One region of the Bacillus cereus group sp. RP43 genome, then DNA from elsewhere that is predicted to be linked to it. Evidence: a T-box and tRNA genes for the amino acid it is inferred to sense, from the RefSeq annotation. Region 1 holds a T-box; the other regions hold tRNA genes.

Region 1 (3,280 bases):
TAATGTATTTCTAACTCTTTCACTTGAAAACGGTAAAAATGGTTCAAGCAGTTGTGCAAAGTTTGCTATCAGGTAAACACAATTATAAATTGTTTCCTCACATGAAACTGGGTCCTCTTCTCTTTGTTTCCAAGGCTGCTTTTCATCAAAATATTTATTTGCAAAGCGTACTGCATCAAATATTGTTTCTAACGCCACCTTAAATTTAGTTTGTTCAATCGCCTCTCCTACACCTTTATATAATCCTTCTACCTTATCTCTCAGCTCTATATTAATATTTGCTTTTGGCACAATGCCATCATAATACTTTTCAATGAACTTCAACGTCCGATTCACAAAGTTCCCGTATGCACCTAATAGTTCACTATTATGACTGTAAATGAATTCACGCCATGAAAAATCAGTATCACGATTTTCTGGTGCATTTACTGTTAAAAAGTAACGAATAGAATCTGGATTATAGCGTTCCAATATATTAGGTACCCATACTGCCCAGTTTTTACTTGTCGATAACTTTCTTTTTTCTACTGTTAAATACTCATTCGAAACGATATGACGCGGGATCGCTTCTTCTCCTATTCCAAGTAATACCGCTGGCCAAATGATTGAATGAAACGGAATATTATCCTTGCCATGTACATAATATGTTTTCGCATCTCTATCCCAAAACTCTTGATCCGCTTTCTCTGTTTCTTCAGCCCAGTGTTTACTCGCTGAATAATACCCTGTCACCGCTTCAATCCATACGTAAATTTTCTTATCTTCATATCCTTCCAAAGGAATTGGTACCCCGATTGGTAAATCACGTGATACTGCCCTATCTTGTAATCCTTCCTTTAAATATCTCTCTGTTAATTGAATTGCATTGTCGCGCCATGCTCCTTTCTGCTTTGCAATTTCTACAGCCGCTTTAATTTGTTGTTGAAATTTATGCAATGCAAAATAGAAATGCTCTGTTTCCTGTACTGATGGCGTACTACCGCATAACTTACATTTCTTTTCTAACAAATCGAGTGGATCTAAAATAGCGGAACAAGCATCACATTGATCGCCCCTCGCTGCTTCATGGCAATGCGGACAAATACCTTCTACATATCGATCCGGTAAAAATTGCGTACACGTTTCGCAATAAGCCTGTTCAACGACTTTTTTATAAATATAACCTTCTTCTAATAGTCTCAAAAAGACTTTTTGAACAGTTTCATGATGATGCTCACTATCTGTGCGTGTATAGTAATCATACGTAAAACCAAGATTATGAAAACATCGCTCGAATTCTTCATGATATTGATCAGCTATTTGCTTTACTGTAACCCCTTCTTGTTTTGCTCTAATTGCAATCGGTGTTCCATTACAATCACTTCCCGAAACATACAACACATTCTCACCTTTTGCCCGATAATATCGTGCTAAAATATCTCCAGGTAACAAACTCGCAATATGCCCAAGGTGTAACGAACCATTCACATACGGCCAAGCGCCTCCAATAAAAATACTCATCTTAAATTCCTCCTTTTAAATATAAAAAGCCCCACCCTTATCTTAAAAAAGATAAGGGCGGGGCTGTATAAACAGTCGCGTTACCACCTTATTTCGCCAATTACTCACATAATTAGCCTTAACAAGTACGGAGCTATATGCTCTTATACTGTGGTTTTGATAACGAGTACCAACTCTCGTCGCCGCCTACTATTATCATTTGATAAGTTCAGGACGAAGCTCAAAGGCCATTGTTCAAATGAATATTCTTGCTTCTTCTCAGCTACCGAAGCTCTCTGGAAAGAATGATTCCATTCTACTTTTCCTTTTCAACGCTTTTATGTATAACACGTATTTTACGACTTAATAACAGAAAAATCAAACTTTAATTCAAAAAAACAGGAAATCCCACTCATTCACCGAATAACTATATGTTCACAAAAGGAGTGATAATATTGAATCAAAAGCAACTAAGCACGATTAATGAAAAAAGTTGGAATGCAGCTGCTTATGAAGCTTGGACAAATCGCCACGGGGCGCCAGCGGATTATGCAAAAAAGCTCATGGAAGATCCTACGCGCGAGGTAGATCACTATTTACCTTACATACAATCTCCAAAAGGAAAACGTATTATTAACTTACTCGGGTCAAAAGGAAATAAAGCGGTTGCTCTTGCTCTTTTAGGAGCCGATGTAACAGTTGTAGATATTTCAGCAAGTAATAAAAAATATGCAACCGAACTAGCCGAAGCGGCTGACGTCTCTATTCAGTATATCGTTTCCGATGTACTAGATTTAAATCTATCCCAATCATTTGATATCGTGTTACTGGAACTTGGCGTGCTCCATTACTTTTTAGACTTAAAACCACTCTTTCATATAATCTCTCACTTACTAAAACAAGATGGGACATTTATACTGCGTGACTATCATCCCGTTTATACAAAATTATTAGGAGTAGATCATCCATCATTTCGAGCAAATGGAAATTATTTCGATGAAGAACTTATTGAAGATGACGTAGCTTATAGTACTCTCCTTACGGAATCACAGAAATACGCTTTACCGAGAACAAAAATTAGGCGCTGGACACTAGGAGAAGTTATTACAGCAATGGGAGAAACAAATTTCAAGGTTGAAAAATTGATTGAAGAACACGGATCTCATCAAAGATGGGTCTTCCCTTCTACTTCACCCGAAGGAATTGAAAAACGTATACCCGGTCTATATACATTAATTGCGACAACATGCAAAAAAGGATCCCTTCACGGATAGGATCCTTTTTTTTGCATGCTTACGCATATAAGTTGAGGTTGGAGATTACCATAATTCTGTAGAATAGGACACAAGATATTTCAACATTCGTCTCTGACTTACGTCGTCAAAAAGGGGTATGACCAACATAACGAAGAGTAATGCTTCAGTTGATAGTGATAATCGTTATCAACTAATTAGAAGTATACAGGATGTTATTTCGAATTACAATAGGATTTCTTATTTTTATTTAAGAATTTTTGATATATAAATGTATCCATTTTAATAACATTTACTTCTACTTATCTGCCTCTTTCCGGTATCTGCTATAATTTTCATTGAATAGATTAATAACTTCACAATAACGAGGGATTACTTTTTTCACCCTCTTTTTCACTTTAAAATATATATATCTTTCTCTCTCTTCCACTGTCTGCTATAATGCCTAAAGGAAAGAAGAAAGCTTTGTTCCTTTAGGAGTAAGGTTTTCTTTTAATTTTTTATATGAATTAATTCTAATACTAAGATCTTTAAAAAAGGGAGGCTTT
Region 2 (3,280 bases), 4.7 Mb from region 1:
GCAGGCGTGTAATCGATATTACTGGTGTAAAGCAAGTAGAGAGTTTTGATAGCGAAGAGTTTTTACTTGAGACTGTAATGGGTTTTTTAACAATTCGTGGTCAAAATTTGCAAATGAAGAATTTAGATGTAGAAAAGGGTGTTGTATCAATTAAAGGGAAAGTTCATGAGATGCTGTATATTGATGAGAACCAAGGGGAGAAAACTAAAGGCTTCTTTAGTAAGTTGTTTAAATGAGCCTAACAATTCAGTTGTATACAATGCTTTCAATGATTGGGATGGGTGCTTGGATTGGTGCCTCTTTAGATACATATCAACGGTTTTTAAAGCGCCAAGAGCGTAAACGTTGGCTTGTATTTATACAGGATATACTATTTTGGATTGTCCAAGCATTATTCGTTTTTTATGTATTACTGCGTGTGAATGAAGCCGAACTACGTATATATGTATTTTTGGCGTTACTATGTGGTTTTGCAGCATATCAAAGCTTATTGAAAGCACTATACATGAAGATGTTAAATTTTCTCATCTATATTTTTGTGCAAACAACACAATTTTTTGTTCGAATTATACAGCTACTCATGATAAAACCTGTTATTATTATAGCGCAGCTATTTATTGCATTTATATTATTCTTATTTCGTATACTGCTTTCAATTGGACATGTGTTATGGAAAATGGTGATTTGGATATTACTTTTCATATGGAAAGTTTTTTTCTCGCCTGTTCGATTTATTGCTTTGCTCATATGGAAACTTCTCCCTAATCGTGTTAAACTTTTTATAATGAAGCATGTAGGGTTCCTGCAATATGTAGCAAAATTGAAGGGACATATCTTCCAATTATGGGAGCGTATAAAAAAGAAGTTAGGGGGACCTCGGAAATGAGGGAACTGAGACAAAGAACAATCGAAAAACAGAGTCCAAATCCTGTTAAAGAACATATAATACAAACGGATGAGAACAGGAAGCGACTTTATCGCCGTTTAGCGGTTTTTCTTGTCTTTGCTTTTACAATTATTGCTAGTATTAGTGTGACGTTTTATCAACAAAACAGTTCCATTAAAGCAAAAGAAGCAAAAGTTAAGGACATGAAAAAAGAACTGGATTCATTAACGAAAAAAGAAAAGAATCTAAAAGATGAAGTTCAAAAGTTGAATGATGAAGAGTACGTTTTAAAGATTGCTAGAAGGGATTATTTCTTCTCCGGAAAAGGGGAGATAATTTTTCCTGTTTCTAAGTAGAGTATGTCTTATTGACACTACATTTTAGGATTATATATAATAAAGTAAAATTTGACTTTTTAACCACTAAGGAGGAGCATTTTTTTTATGTCAATCGAGGTAGGCAGCAAGTTACAGGGTAAAGTAACAGGTATTACAAATTTTGGGGCTTTTGTGGAGCTGCCAGAAGGCTTAACAGGTCTTGTTCATATTAGTGAAGTTGCTGATAATTATGTGAAAGATATTAACGATCACTTAAAAGTAGGCGACCAAGTAGAAGTAAAAGTTATCAATGTTGAAAAAGATGGCAAAATTGGCCTATCTATTAAGAAAGCGAAAGAGCGTGAAAAAACAGAAGGAGATCGTCCACGTGGTGAATACCAACGCGGTGGTGATCAACAACGTTCTGGACGTCCACAACGTAATAATCGTTCTTCCAACAGAGATAACCGCGGTGGCGGTAACGAACGCGCTCCAAAAGAAACATTTGAGCAAAAGATGGCACGCTTTTTAAAAGATAGTGAAGATCGTTTAACTTCTTTAAAGCGTAACACAGAATCTAAACGTGGTGGCCGTGGCGCACGTCGCGGATAATAAGTCCGTTTAATTCTTAACATATAGAGAGGTACCCAGAGTAATTACTCGGGTACTTTTTTATGTGAGAGAATATATTTTTAAAAAAGTTTTTGAGATGTGTTGACTTTAAAACATATCTGATGTAAGATACTAATTGTCCGTTAAATACGACGACATGGCGGTGTAGCTCAGCTGGCTAGAGCGTACGGTTCATACCCGTGAGGTCGGGGGTTCGATCCCCTCCGCCGCTATATTTAATTTAACGGCCCGTTGGTCAAGTGGTTAAGACACCGCCCTTTCACGGCGGTAACACGGGTTCGAATCCCGTACGGGTCATCTAAAAAGATCATGCAAATTTGCATGGTCTTTTTTTGTTGAATATAAATTAAGACGTACAATACTTCTACAAAATCACCCTATATTTTCTGAACATTCTTTCAACTCGCTTTAAATAAATTAAATACTATGTATATATGTAGATTTATTTCGAATAAAAAGTCGAACGATTATAAAAGTCAAAACTGTTGTTTTGACAAAAATCCCAACAATCATCTTTTATAATAACAGTAATTAAACTATGCAGGTGGTGTTAAAAATATGCCTAAAGCAGGAAGGAATACTATGAATACAAGTGCATTGGCGATGAATGAAGGTCAGCTTGGAACAATAAAGTGGACGAGTAAGTTGCGAATGAAGTTTGAACAAGTTTTCTTTAGATGGGGATTCATTATTGCTGTTATTGGTTTTCTTTTGGGACGAGCATATATATTAACAAACATTTTACCGTTTGCATTGCCGTTTTTTGCTGCTGTTTATGTTATGAAGCGAGATAAAATGCCGCTCGCGTTCTTAGCCCTAATGGGGGGGGCACTTTCAGTTTCGATAGATAATTTATTTTTTACTTTTGCATCTATCTTTACCTTCTTTATTTATAATATCTTCTTTAGTCGGTTTACACGTAAAACTGTTGGACTGGTACCATTCCAAGTATTTATCTCCGCATTAACCGCACATTTAGTTGTTGTATATTTTGCACAGCACACCGTCACCATGTATGATTTGCTCGTCAGTACGATCGAAGCGGGGCTTAGCTTCGTATTAACGATGATATTTTTACAAAGTGTTCCGCTTTTAGTGGAAAGGAAAGGGAAGCAACAAGCGTTAGAAACAGAAGAAATTGTTTGTTTAATTATATTACTAGCATCTGTTTTAACGGGCACAACGGATTGGTTTGTTTATGATGCTTCTATTCAACATATTTTCACTAGATATTTAGTATTGGTATTTGCCTTTATTGCAGGGGCAGCTACAGGGTCCACGGTGGGAGTTGTCACTGGGTTAATATTAAGTTTAGCGAATGTGGCTAGCTTGTCTCAACTTAGTCTCCTTGCCTTTTCAGGATTGCTCGGGGGATTGTTAAAAGAAGGGAAGCGTATAGGAGTTAGTTTAGGTTTATTAATTGGTACAAGCTTAATTACATTAT
Region 3 (3,280 bases), 4.5 Mb from region 1:
CACAGGTAGGCGAGGAGAGAATCCTAAGGTGTGCGAGAGAACTCTGGTTAAGGAACTCGGCAAAATGACCCCGTAACTTCGGGAGAAGGGGTGCTTTCTTAACGGAAAGCCGCAGTGAATAGGCCCAAGCGACTGTTTAGCAAAAACACAGGTCTCTGCGAAGCCGTAAGGCGAAGTATAGGGGCTGACACCTGCCCGGTGCTGGAAGGTTAAGGAGAGGGGTTAGCGTAAGCGAAGCTCTGAACTGAAGCCCCAGTAAACGGCGGCCGTAACTATAACGGTCCTAAGGTAGCGAAATTCCTTGTCGGGTAAGTTCCGACCCGCACGAAAGGTGTAACGATTTGGGCACTGTCTCAACCAGAGACTCGGTGAAATTATAGTACCTGTGAAGATGCAGGTTACCCGCGACAGGACGGAAAGACCCCGTGGAGCTTTACTGTAGCCTGATATTGAATTTTGGTACAGTTTGTACAGGATAGGCGGGAGCCATTGAAACCGGAGCGCTAGCTTCGGTGGAGGCGCTGGTGGGATACCGCCCTGACTGTATTGAAATTCTAACCTACGGGTCTTATCGACCCGGGAGACAGTGTCAGGTGGGCAGTTTGACTGGGGCGGTCGCCTCCTAAAGTGTAACGGAGGCGCCCAAAGGTTCCCTCAGAATGGTTGGAAATCATTCGTAGAGTGCAAAGGCATAAGGGAGCTTGACTGCGAGACCTACAAGTCGAGCAGGGACGAAAGTCGGGCTTAGTGATCCGGTGGTTCCGCATGGAAGGGCCATCGCTCAACGGATAAAAGCTACCCCGGGGATAACAGGCTTATCTCCCCCAAGAGTCCACATCGACGGGGAGGTTTGGCACCTCGATGTCGGCTCATCGCATCCTGGGGCTGTAGTCGGTCCCAAGGGTTGGGCTGTTCGCCCATTAAAGCGGTACGCGAGCTGGGTTCAGAACGTCGTGAGACAGTTCGGTCCCTATCCGTCGTGGGCGTAGGAAATTTGAGAGGAGCTGTCCTTAGTACGAGAGGACCGGGATGGACGCACCGCTGGTGTACCAGTTGTTCTGCCAAGGGCATAGCTGGGTAGCTATGTGCGGAAGGGATAAGTGCTGAAAGCATCTAAGCATGAAGCCCCCCTCAAGATGAGATTTCCCATAGCGTAAGCTAGTAAGATCCCTGAAAGATGATCAGGTTGATAGGTTCGAGGTGGAAGCATGGTGACATGTGGAGCTGACGAATACTAATAGATCGAGGACTTAACCATATAATATGAAGCGATGTTATCTAGTTTTGAAAGAATATAAAAAACTTGTTGACTTTAAATGTCGAATGAGTTATGATGATTCTTGTCTTAAATGAATACAGTCTGGTAATGATGGCAGAGAGGTCACACCCGTTCCCATACCGAACACGGAAGTTAAGCTCTCTAGCGCCGATGGTAGTTGGGACCTTGTCCCTGTGAGAGTAGGACGTTGCCAGGCTATTTATATCATCGCGGGGTGGAGCAGTACGGTAGCTCGTCGGGCTCATAACCCGAAGGTCGCAGGTTCAAATCCTGTCCCCGCAACCAAATGGTCCCGTGGTGTAGTGGTTAACATGCCTGCCTGTCACGCAGGAGATCGCCGGTTCGACCCCGGTCGGGACCGCCATTTTATATAAAGAAAAGAACGAAACAAGTTGTTTCGTATTTTTTTATTTGTTTTAACAAAAAACTAATAAAGACAGTCAAACTATCCTTAGGAAAACTCCTAAGGACTTTTTTATATATTTAAAACCTGTATAATAAAGAGCAGAGAACATTGTGAGTAAAGTAGGTGAAGTCTGTGAGTAAATATGAAATAACAACAAAATCTTCCGAAGAAACCCAACGATTATCAGAAAAATTAGGGGGACTTGTAAAGGAAAAAGATGTAATTATTTTAGAAGGTGATCTTGGAGCTGGCAAGACGACTTTTACAAAAGGACTAGCAAAAGGTCTTGGAGTGAAAAGAGTCGTAAATAGTCCTACCTTCAATATTATTAAAGAATATAAAGGAAGATTACCGCTATATCATATGGATGTGTATCGTTTAGCGGAAAGTGAAGAAGATTTAGGATTTGATGAGTATTTCTATGGTGAAGGGATTACAGTAGTAGAATGGGCTCATTTAATAGAAGCATATTTACCGAATGAGAAGTTACAAATTAGTTTATTCCATGCTGGAGATGATACACGAAAAATTCTACTCGAGCCAATTGGAGATCGCTATATTAGATTATGTGAGGAGCTATTACAAGATGAAAGTACTAGCAATTGATACTTCAAATTACGTAATGGGTGTATCCCTTATTGAGGAAGGGAACGTGATTGGGGAAATCATTACAAATTTAACAAAAAACCATTCTGTACGTCTTATGCCAGCTGTAGAGAAACTTTTAAAAGAATGCGGTGTAAAACCGAAAGAATTGACTAAAATTGTTGTAGCAGCTGGACCAGGATCATATACAGGTGTTCGTATAGGTGTGACAGCTGCAAAAACATTAGCTTGGTCACTTCAAATACCAATTGTAGGTGTATCCAGTTTAGAAGTGTTAGCTGCAAATGGTGCTAACTTTAGTGGACTAATTTGTCCTTTATTTGATGGAAGACGTGGACAAATTTATACTGGGTTATATACATATGAAGGAGAGCAGTTAACTTCAATAGAAGAAGATCGAATTATTCTTATTGTAGACTGGTTGCAAATGTTAAAAGATAAAGGACAGCTTGTTTTATTTATCGGTAACGATGTTAAATTGCATAAAGAAACAATTGTAGAATATTTAGGTGAACAAGCTGTATTTGCTCCGTTCACTAAGAATAACCCAAGGCCAAGTGAATTAGCATTTTTAGGATTACAAAAAGAAGAACAAGACGTGCATACGTTTGTTCCTAGCTATCTTCGTTTAGCTGAAGCTGAAACAAAATGGTTAGAAAGTCAAAACAAGTAGGGGCCTTGCAGAAGATGGATATGATATTTAGAAAGATGGCACTCGATGATATTGATCAAATTGTAGCTATTGAAGAAGCATCTTTTTCAACCCCTTGGACTGCAGATGCCTTTCACCGCGAATTAGAGATGAATGAACATGCACATTATGTCGTGCTAGAAAAAGATGGTCTCGTAATTGGATATTGTGGATTGTGGATAATTCTTGATGAATCACATGTAACAAATATAGCTATCCTGCCAGAATACAGAGGCAAAAAGCTAGGGGATGCCTTATTGAAAGAAGTCATTTCCGAGGCGAAAGGGTTAGGAGTAAA

What was found. The T-box of region 1 lies ahead of metG (methionine--tRNA ligase). A T-box ahead of a tRNA ligase gene usually reads a tRNA of that ligase, here a tRNA-Met.
Positions count from the first base shown of each region.
Region 2: it has a tRNA-Met gene. The T-box ahead of metG (methionine--tRNA ligase) is inferred to sense a tRNA for this amino acid. The anticodon was not compared.
Region 3: it has a tRNA-Met gene. The T-box ahead of metG (methionine--tRNA ligase) is inferred to sense a tRNA for this amino acid. The anticodon was not compared.

Region 1 is NZ_JARVHQ010000001.1:433,368-436,647, reverse strand. Features, by position in the region: gene metG (methionine--tRNA ligase) at 1-1,500, opposite strand, end outside; T-box leader at 1,551-1,821, opposite strand; gene QCI75_RS02140 (class I SAM-dependent methyltransferase) at 1,935-2,753, shown strand.
Region 2 is NZ_JARVHQ010000001.1:5,090,523-5,093,802, reverse strand. Features, by position in the region: gene yabP (sporulation protein YabP) at 1-236, shown strand, start outside; gene yabQ (spore cortex biosynthesis protein YabQ) at 233-886, shown strand; gene divIC (cell division protein DivIC) at 883-1,242, shown strand; gene QCI75_RS26470 (S1 domain-containing RNA-binding protein) at 1,330-1,815, shown strand; tRNA gene QCI75_RS26465 (tRNA-Met) at 1,975-2,048, shown strand; tRNA gene QCI75_RS26460 (tRNA-Glu) at 2,062-2,133, shown strand; gene spoIIE (stage II sporulation protein E) at 2,395-3,280, shown strand, end outside.
Region 3 is NZ_JARVHQ010000001.1:4,898,360-4,901,639, reverse strand. Features, by position in the region: rRNA gene QCI75_RS25330 (23S ribosomal RNA) at 1-1,258, shown strand, start outside; rRNA gene rrf (5S ribosomal RNA) at 1,360-1,475, shown strand; tRNA gene QCI75_RS25320 (tRNA-Met) at 1,488-1,564, shown strand; tRNA gene QCI75_RS25315 (tRNA-Asp) at 1,568-1,643, shown strand; gene tsaE (tRNA (adenosine(37)-N6)-threonylcarbamoyltransferase complex ATPase subunit type 1 TsaE) at 1,818-2,291, shown strand; gene tsaB (tRNA (adenosine(37)-N6)-threonylcarbamoyltransferase complex dimerization subunit type 1 TsaB) at 2,272-2,964, shown strand; gene rimI (ribosomal protein S18-alanine N-acetyltransferase) at 2,979-3,280, shown strand, end outside.